DNA from 2 places in the Pseudomonas sp. GW821-FHT10B02 genome. Region 2 is predicted to be linked to the other one. Evidence: riboswitches for the same ligand, from Rfam matches in the RefSeq annotation. Region 2 holds a riboswitch; the other holds the start of a gene.
The links. Region 2 has a riboswitch for thiamine pyrophosphate ahead of AC07OF_RS10380 (TenA family protein). Riboswitches for the same ligand answer to the same signal wherever they lie in the genome.
Positions count from the first base shown of each region.

Region 1: linked by a shared signal. The riboswitch ahead of thiC (phosphomethylpyrimidine synthase ThiC) and the one ahead of AC07OF_RS10380 (TenA family protein) in region 2 are both predicted to bind thiamine pyrophosphate.

Region 1 is NZ_JBWKNR010000012.1:167,207-170,929, forward strand. It holds gene thiC (phosphomethylpyrimidine synthase ThiC) at 2-1,891, opposite strand; TPP riboswitch at 2,050-2,154, opposite strand; gene AC07OF_RS18870 (TolC family outer membrane protein) at 2,297-3,723, shown strand, end outside.
Region 2 is NZ_JBWKNR010000005.1:162,759-166,481, reverse strand. It holds gene AC07OF_RS10385 (TenA family protein) at 1-447, opposite strand, end outside; gene AC07OF_RS10380 (TenA family protein) at 451-1,098, opposite strand; TPP riboswitch at 1,178-1,292, opposite strand; gene AC07OF_RS10375 (type II secretion system F family protein) at 1,331-2,518, opposite strand; gene gspG (type II secretion system major pseudopilin GspG) at 2,534-2,956, opposite strand; gene AC07OF_RS10365 (lytic transglycosylase domain-containing protein) at 3,134-3,723, shown strand, end outside.

The DNA of each region.
Region 1 (3,723 bases), on a different contig from region 2:
ATCAGACCTTCTTGTACAACTGGCTGCCTTCCTGGCGGAACCGCTCGGCCTGCTCGCGCATGCCGTCCTCGACCGCCACATCCACCGCATCAATGCGCTGGTTGGCGGCGTACTCACGCACTTCCTGGGTAATTTTCATCGAGCAGAACTTCGGCCCGCACATCGAGCAGAAGTGCGCGACCTTGGCCGAATCCTTGGGCAGGGTCTCATCATGGAACGAACGCGCGGTATCCGGATCCAGGCCAAGGTTGAACTGGTCTTCCCAACGGAACTCGAAACGCGCCTTGGACAAGGCATTGTCACGGATCTGCGCGCCCGGATGCCCCTTGGCAAGGTCGGCGGCGTGGGCGGCGATCTTGTAGGTGATGATCCCGGTCTTGACGTCATCCTTGTTCGGCAGGCCCAGGTGTTCCTTGGGTGTCACGTAGCAGAGCATGGCGCAACCGAACCAGCCGATCATCGCCGCGCCGATACCGGAGGTGATGTGGTCGTAACCTGGCGCGATGTCGGTGGTCAGTGGGCCGAGGGTGTAGAACGGTGCTTCGTCACAGCATTCCAGCTGCTTGTCCATGTTCTCCTTGATCAACTGCATCGGCACGTGGCCCGGGCCTTCGATCATGCACTGGACATCGTGTTTCCAGGCGATCTTGGTCAGCTCGCCAAGGGTCTCCAGTTCGCCGAATTGCGCCGCATCGTTGGCATCGGCAATCGAACCCGGACGCAGGCCGTCGCCCAGCGAGAAGCTGACGTCGTAGGCCTTCATGATTTCGCAGATTTCGTCGAAATGGGTGTAGAGGAAGTTCTCTTTGTGATGCGCCAGGCACCACTTGGCCATGATCGAACCGCCACGGCTGACGATGCCGGTAACGCGCTTGGCGGTCAGCGGCACATAGCGCAACAGCACGCCGGCGTGAATGGTGAAGTAGTCCACGCCCTGCTCGGCCTGCTCGATCAGGGTGTCGCGGAACAGCTCCCAGGTCAGGTCTTCGGCGACGCCATTGACCTTTTCCAGGGCCTGGTAGATTGGCACGGTACCGATCGGCACGGGCGAGTTGCGGATGATCCACTCGCGGGTTTCGTGGATGTGCTTGCCGGTGGACAAGTCCATGACCGTGTCCGACCCCCAACGGATACCCCAGGTCAGCTTGGCCACTTCTTCTTCGATCGAAGAGCCCAGCGCACTGTTACCGATGTTGCCGTTGATCTTCACCAGGAAGTTGCGGCCGATGATCATCGGCTCCAGTTCAACGTGGTTGATGTTGGCCGGAATGATCGCGCGACCACGGGCGATCTCCTCACGGACGAACTCGGCGGTGATTTCCTTGGGGATGCTGGCACCGAAGCTGTGGCCCGGGTGCTGCTGGTCGAGCAGGCCGGCGGCGCGGGCTTCTTGCAGCTTCATGTTCTCGCGGATGGCGACGTATTCCATCTCGGCGGTGATGATGCCCTGGCGCGCGTAGTGCATCTGGCTGACGTTGGCGCCGGCCTTGGCCCGGCGCGGATTGCGCACATGGGCAAAACGCAGCTTGGTCAGCTCGGCATCCGCCAGACGCTGCTGGCCAAAGTCCGACGACAACCCGGGCAGGCGCTCGGTGTCACCACGGGCGTCGATCCAGGCCGAACGCACATCGCTCAGGCCTTTGCGCACGTCGATGACGACATTGGGGTCGGTGTAGGGGCCGGAAGTGTCGTAGACCAGCACCGGCGCGTTGGCTTCACCGCCGAAATCGGTCGGGGTGTCGTCCAGGCTGATTTCACGCATCGGCACGCGGATGTCCGGGCGCGAGCCTTCGACATAGATTTTGCGCGAACGGGTGAACGGCTGTACGGACTGCTGATCGACCTGGGCCGACTCACTCAGATTGGTCAGGTATTTTTCTTGTTTACTCATCACAGGCTCTCCAGACGGCTTCCTAGCAGTGGAATGTCGGGGAGAACCTGAAAGGCACGGACGCACCAGGAGCGGTGCTGTGCCAGATGTGCGGGGATGCCTGCAGCTATTTACGGCTGGCTCGACATTCCCGGACCTGACACAAGAGACTCGCCGGGAAAGCGAGAAATCTTGTTCCCTACGCAGGCGCTAACCTGATCAGGTTCAACGGGATCCGGATTATCCGATCTCAGCCTCAACGCAAGGCACCCCGACAAGAACGCGTCCAGTCTAGACTGGACGCCGCTGCAAAGCCAACAGTACAAACACGGTGACGATAAATGGTGTAATTGGCAGATTGTTGCAAAGTGCCCGCGCATCTACACTCACCGGTTCAGAAAGACTCAATCGTTCAAGGATCGCCCTATGCTGCGCAAACTTTCACTGGCCCTTGCCGTGTCTTGTGCTATCAACGGAATGGCCTGGGCAGCAGACGCGCCCTTGTCAGCGAAAACCGATCTGGTCAGCGTCTACCAGGAGGCTGTGGACAACAACGCCGACCTCGCCGCAGCCCGCGCCAACTACGGCGCGCAAAAGGAAGTGGTACCTCAGGCCCGTGCCGGCCTGCTGCCAAACCTTTCGGCCGGTGCCGAAATGCAGAGCACCCGGACCAAGCTCGATGATCCATCGATCACCTCCAACCGCAGCGGCAACTCATGGTCGGCAACCCTGGCCCAGCCGGTGTTCCGTGCCGATCGCTGGTTCCAGTTGCAGGCTGCCGAAGCGGTCAACGAACAGGCGGCGCTGGAGCTGTCGGCCACTGAGCAGAACCTGATCCTGCAAACTGCCGAGAACTATTTCGCGGTGCTGCGCGCCCAGGACAACCTGGCCTCGACCAAAGCCGAAGAAGCCGCTTTCAAGCGTCAGCTGGACCAGTCCAATGAACGTTTCGATGTCGGCCTTTCGGACAAGACCGACGTCCTGCAGTCCCAGGCCAGTTACGACACGGCCCGGGCCAACCGGATCGTCGCGCAACGCCAGGTCGATGACGCGTTCGAAGCACTGATCACCCTGACCAACCGCAACTACGACGCGATCCAGGGCATCCGCCACACCCTGCCGGTGCAGGTCCCGGTGCCGAATGACGCCACGTCCTGGGTCGAAACCGCCGGTAAGCAGAACCTCAATCTGCAAGCGACCAACTACGCCGTCACCGCCGCCGAAGAAACCCTGCGCCAGCGCAAGGCCGGGCACGCGCCAACCCTGGATGCGGTAGCGCAGTACCAGAAAGGCGACAACGACAACCTCGGTTTCACCAACCCCAACCTCGGCGGGACCATCAGCGGCGACGTCGAACAGACCAGCGTTGGCCTGCAGCTGAACATTCCGATCTACAGCGGCGGCCTGACCAGCTCGCAAGTGCGCGAGGCCTATCAGCGCCTGAGCCAGAGCGAACAGCAGCGTGAAAGCCTGCGTCGCCAGGTGGTGGAAAACACCCGCAACCTGCACCGTGCGGTCAATACCGACGTGGAGCAGGTGCAGGCACGCAAGCAGTCGATCATCTCCAACCAGAGCGCTCTGGAAGCCACCGAGATCGGTTACCAGGTCGGTACCCGCAACATCGTCGACGTGCTCGATGCCCAGCGCCAGCTGTACACCTCGGTGCGTGACTACAACAACACCCGCTACGACTACATCCTCGACAACCTGCGCCTGAAGCAGGCGGCGGGCACCTTGAGCCCGCAGGACCTGACCGACCTGAGCCGCTACCTGAAGCCGGACTACAACCCGGACAAGGATTTCCTGCCACCTGATCTGGCGGCATTGGCCAAGGCTAACTTCGACGCCCGGCC
Region 2 (3,723 bases):
CCCTTGCGGCGTCAGATTCCGCCCAATCTCGGCATACCCGATCACACAGGGCGCCAACGCCACATGCAGATCCAGCAGATCCCCAGCCGCCCCGCAGTCCAGCACAAAGCGCGTATAGGCAACCGTCGCCTGATGCTCAGGCGTCGCGGCCAGGTCCTCAGGCGCCAACCCCCAACGCTGGCACAAACGCACATGCAGCTCGGTCTCATCGAGAATCGCCGCCAACCCCGCCTGCGCCGCGCGGATATCGTCCAGCGTGCGGCTCTTGTAGGCGGCCAGCGCCCAGGAACGGGCGAACTGGATCAGGAACAGATAATCCTGCACCAGGTATTTGCGAAACGCCGGCTGGGCGAGGGTGCCCGCGCCCATCTGACGGACGAAGTCGTGGTCGACGTAACTGTTCCAGTCGGCAGCGGCGGCCTGTTTCAGGCGGTCAAAGATGTCCATGGCTTATCCCTTGATATCGTAAGCAGCGTCGAAAAAGGCGTGCTCCAGCGCAACGGCGCGCAGGAAGAAATCGGTACTGATCTGCGCTTGCGCCGGCCCCACCCGGTCCAGTTCCGCACGCAGAAACGCCACGAAGCTCTGGAAGTCCGGATTGTCGTGCAGGGTGATCCACTCGGCATGTTCGAAACGCGGAGGCAGTTGCTTTGGCGCGCGCAGGGCCCAATCCAGATACATGCCTTCGGCAACGTTCAGCACCGCCAGTGCCGCGGCATAGGAACGGGTGGCCGCCGCCTCGCGCATGATCGCCTTGAAGCCCGCGGTCGGCACCGAATCGGCTGCCTCAAGACGTTGCGCCTCAGTGACCCCGAGTGCCTCGAAGGCGCGCAAGAAGTAGGTGTTCTCCTCACCCGAAATCACCCCGGTGAAGCGCCCCAGGCGGATGCGCGCCTCGAAGGTGTCGGCAGTGGCGATGGCCGCGCCGAGCAAGGTCAGGAAGGCGTCAATGAAGCGGTGGTCCTGGATCAGGTAATTGATCAGCACCGCATCGTCGAGGGTGCCGTCGAGCAGTTCGTTAACGAAACGGTGCTCGATCGATTGCGTCCAGCTCGGCTCGCTCTGGCGGCGAAGGGTATCGGTGAAGCGTTCGGTCATTGGGCTGTCCTCAAAGCTGGCGACAGCGAGACCGGGTAAAGCTGACATGGGCGGCCTCGCAGTGAGACCGGCAAAAAGGCAGGTTGGCAATCCCCATCCCTTCGCCGGCATGATCCGGATCAGGTTCGAAGGGTCACCGCGCTGCAGCTGTCAGCGGTTTCTCAGCCCGTTGCCGGGCTCCCCTTGGTGGCCGAATCTATACAGCAAGCGGGCAGGATTGTCACGTTGGCTGCTAGTGAATGCTGGAGGCCAGCTCGAAGATTGGCATGTACATCAGGATCACGATCAAGCCGATCAACAGGCCGATGAAGGTCATCAGCAAGGGTTCGAACAGACGCACGAACCACTCGATCCAGCGGCTGATTTCTTCGTCGTAGAAGTCGGCGCTGCGCTCCATCATCTGCCCGAGATTGCCCGATTGCTCGCCAGCCCGCAGCAAGCGCAGGGACACCGGCGTCACCAGTTGCCCGGCCTCCAGCGCCGCCGACAATGACAGGCCTTCGCGCACCCGCTCACAGGCATGTTCCAGGCGTTGCTTGGCCGCGACACCGAGCAGGCCGCGGGCCATTTCCATGGCGGTGAGAATCGGGATGCCGCCTTGCAGCAGGATCCCCAGCGAGCGGTAGAAACGCGCCAGTTCATACATCACCAGGCGCCGGTGCAGGGCAGGCAGGCGCTCCATCTGGCGGTTCAGCCAGCGCCGCACCCGGGGATCACGGCGCAGTACAAACGAGCCCACCATCACGCCAAGAAAGCCCAGGCCCAGCGGAGCCTGGTGGGCATGCAGGAACATCCCGGCCTGCATCAGCCAGCGCGACAGCCACGGCAGTTCGGTGCCCAGGCCTTCGAATACCAGGCTGAAGCGCGGCACCACATAGCCGAGCAGAAACAGCACCACGCCACCGCCGACCAGCAACAGCAGCAATGGATAGATCGAGGCGCTGACAATCTTTTGCCGCACTTCGTCCATGCGCTTGCGATAAGCGACGTAGCGCCCCAGGGCATCGCCCAGCGCGCCGGTCTTCTCGCTCGACTGCACCAGGGCGATGTACAGCGCCGGGAACACGCTGGGTAATTGCCCCAAAGCCTGGGAGAAGGATTTGCCTTCATAGAGCAGGCGCACCAACTCGCCGAGGGTCTTGCGCGCCTGTGGCGCCGACTCTTTTTCCGCCAGGCTTTCCAGCGCGTCAATCAGCGGCAGGCCGGCATTGAGCAGGGTGGTCAGCTCCTGGCTGAACAGCACCAGGTCGAAGGTTTCTGCGCGGCGCCAACGCAACTTCGTAAAGCGCTCGCAGTTACGCACGCTGACCACCCGCAAGCCTTGTTGCTCGGCCTGCAGGCGGGCCTGGCCGGCGTCCTGGGCGTCCAGCGTGAGCAGGACCACGCCGGATTTGCCCAATGCCTTGAGCTCGTAGCGCATGTGTCGATCCTCCGCTTACTGCCAGCTGGTGATCTCGGCGTTCTCGCCGTCGCCGCCAGGCTGGCCGTCCTTGCCCATGGAGAGCAGATCGTACTCGCCGTTTTCACCGGGTTGGCGGTAGATGTAATTGCGCCCCCAAGGGTCCTGAGGGACTTTTTTCTGCAGGTAAGGGCCAGACCAGCGGCTCTCGTCGCTGGGCGCGATGACCAGCGCCTGCAGGCCTTGCTCGGAATTGGGGTAATGCCCCACTTCCAGGCGATACAGGTCCAGCGCCTTGCTCAAGCCTTCAATCTGCGCCCTGGCCACCTTGGCCTCCGAGCGTCCCAACTGACTGAAGTACTTGGGGGCGACGATGCCGGCAAGCAGACCCAGTACCACCAACACCACCAGCAGTTCGAGCAGGGTGAACCCTTGTTGCGCGTACTTTTTTTTGTTCATGACAAGGCCCTCCGTTGTGCGCCTGCAAGGGCTTATGCAATTGCCGTGCGCGTCTGCGCCGAGCCTTTGCGCCACGGGGCCGGCAAGGCGGCACAGTGCTTGCGTCAGTGGATAAAAGCCTCGGCAATCGGGGCATATCCCCCACTTTTCGGGGAACGCAACGGGGAGGGCGTGACGATGCACTGGCTCACAGCAGGACTCTTTGTATGGCTGGCGTGGACCCACCAGGTCCAGGCCGATGTGTATATCTCCATCAAGACCGACGGCAGCTACGTGCTGTCCAACGTTCACCGACCGGGTCGCACCTATGAACGGGTGATCAGTGAACCCGGGGCGAGCCTGGCCGGCAGCGGCCAGGCGCAACTGATCACCGGTATGCCCTATGCCGAGCTGGTGGCGGCAGCGGCCGAGGCCAACGACTTGCCGGCGGCACTGCTGCATGCGGTGATCCAGGCCGAGTCGCGCTACAACCCCAATGCACGCTCGCCCAGTGGCGCGGTCGGGCTGATGCAACTGATGCCTGACACCGCGCGGGAATTAGGGGTGAAGAATTCGCTGGACCCGGCCTCGAACCTGCAGGGTGGGGCACGCTACCTCAAACGCATGCTGAACCTCTTCGATAACGACATCACCCTCGCTGTGGCCGCCTATAACGCTGGCCCTGATGCGGTGATGCGTCGTGGGCGGGTGGTGCCGCCTTATGCCGAGACCCAGCGTTATGTGCCGAAAGTGCTGCGTCAGTACCGGCGCTTGCAGGGCCTGGCCAT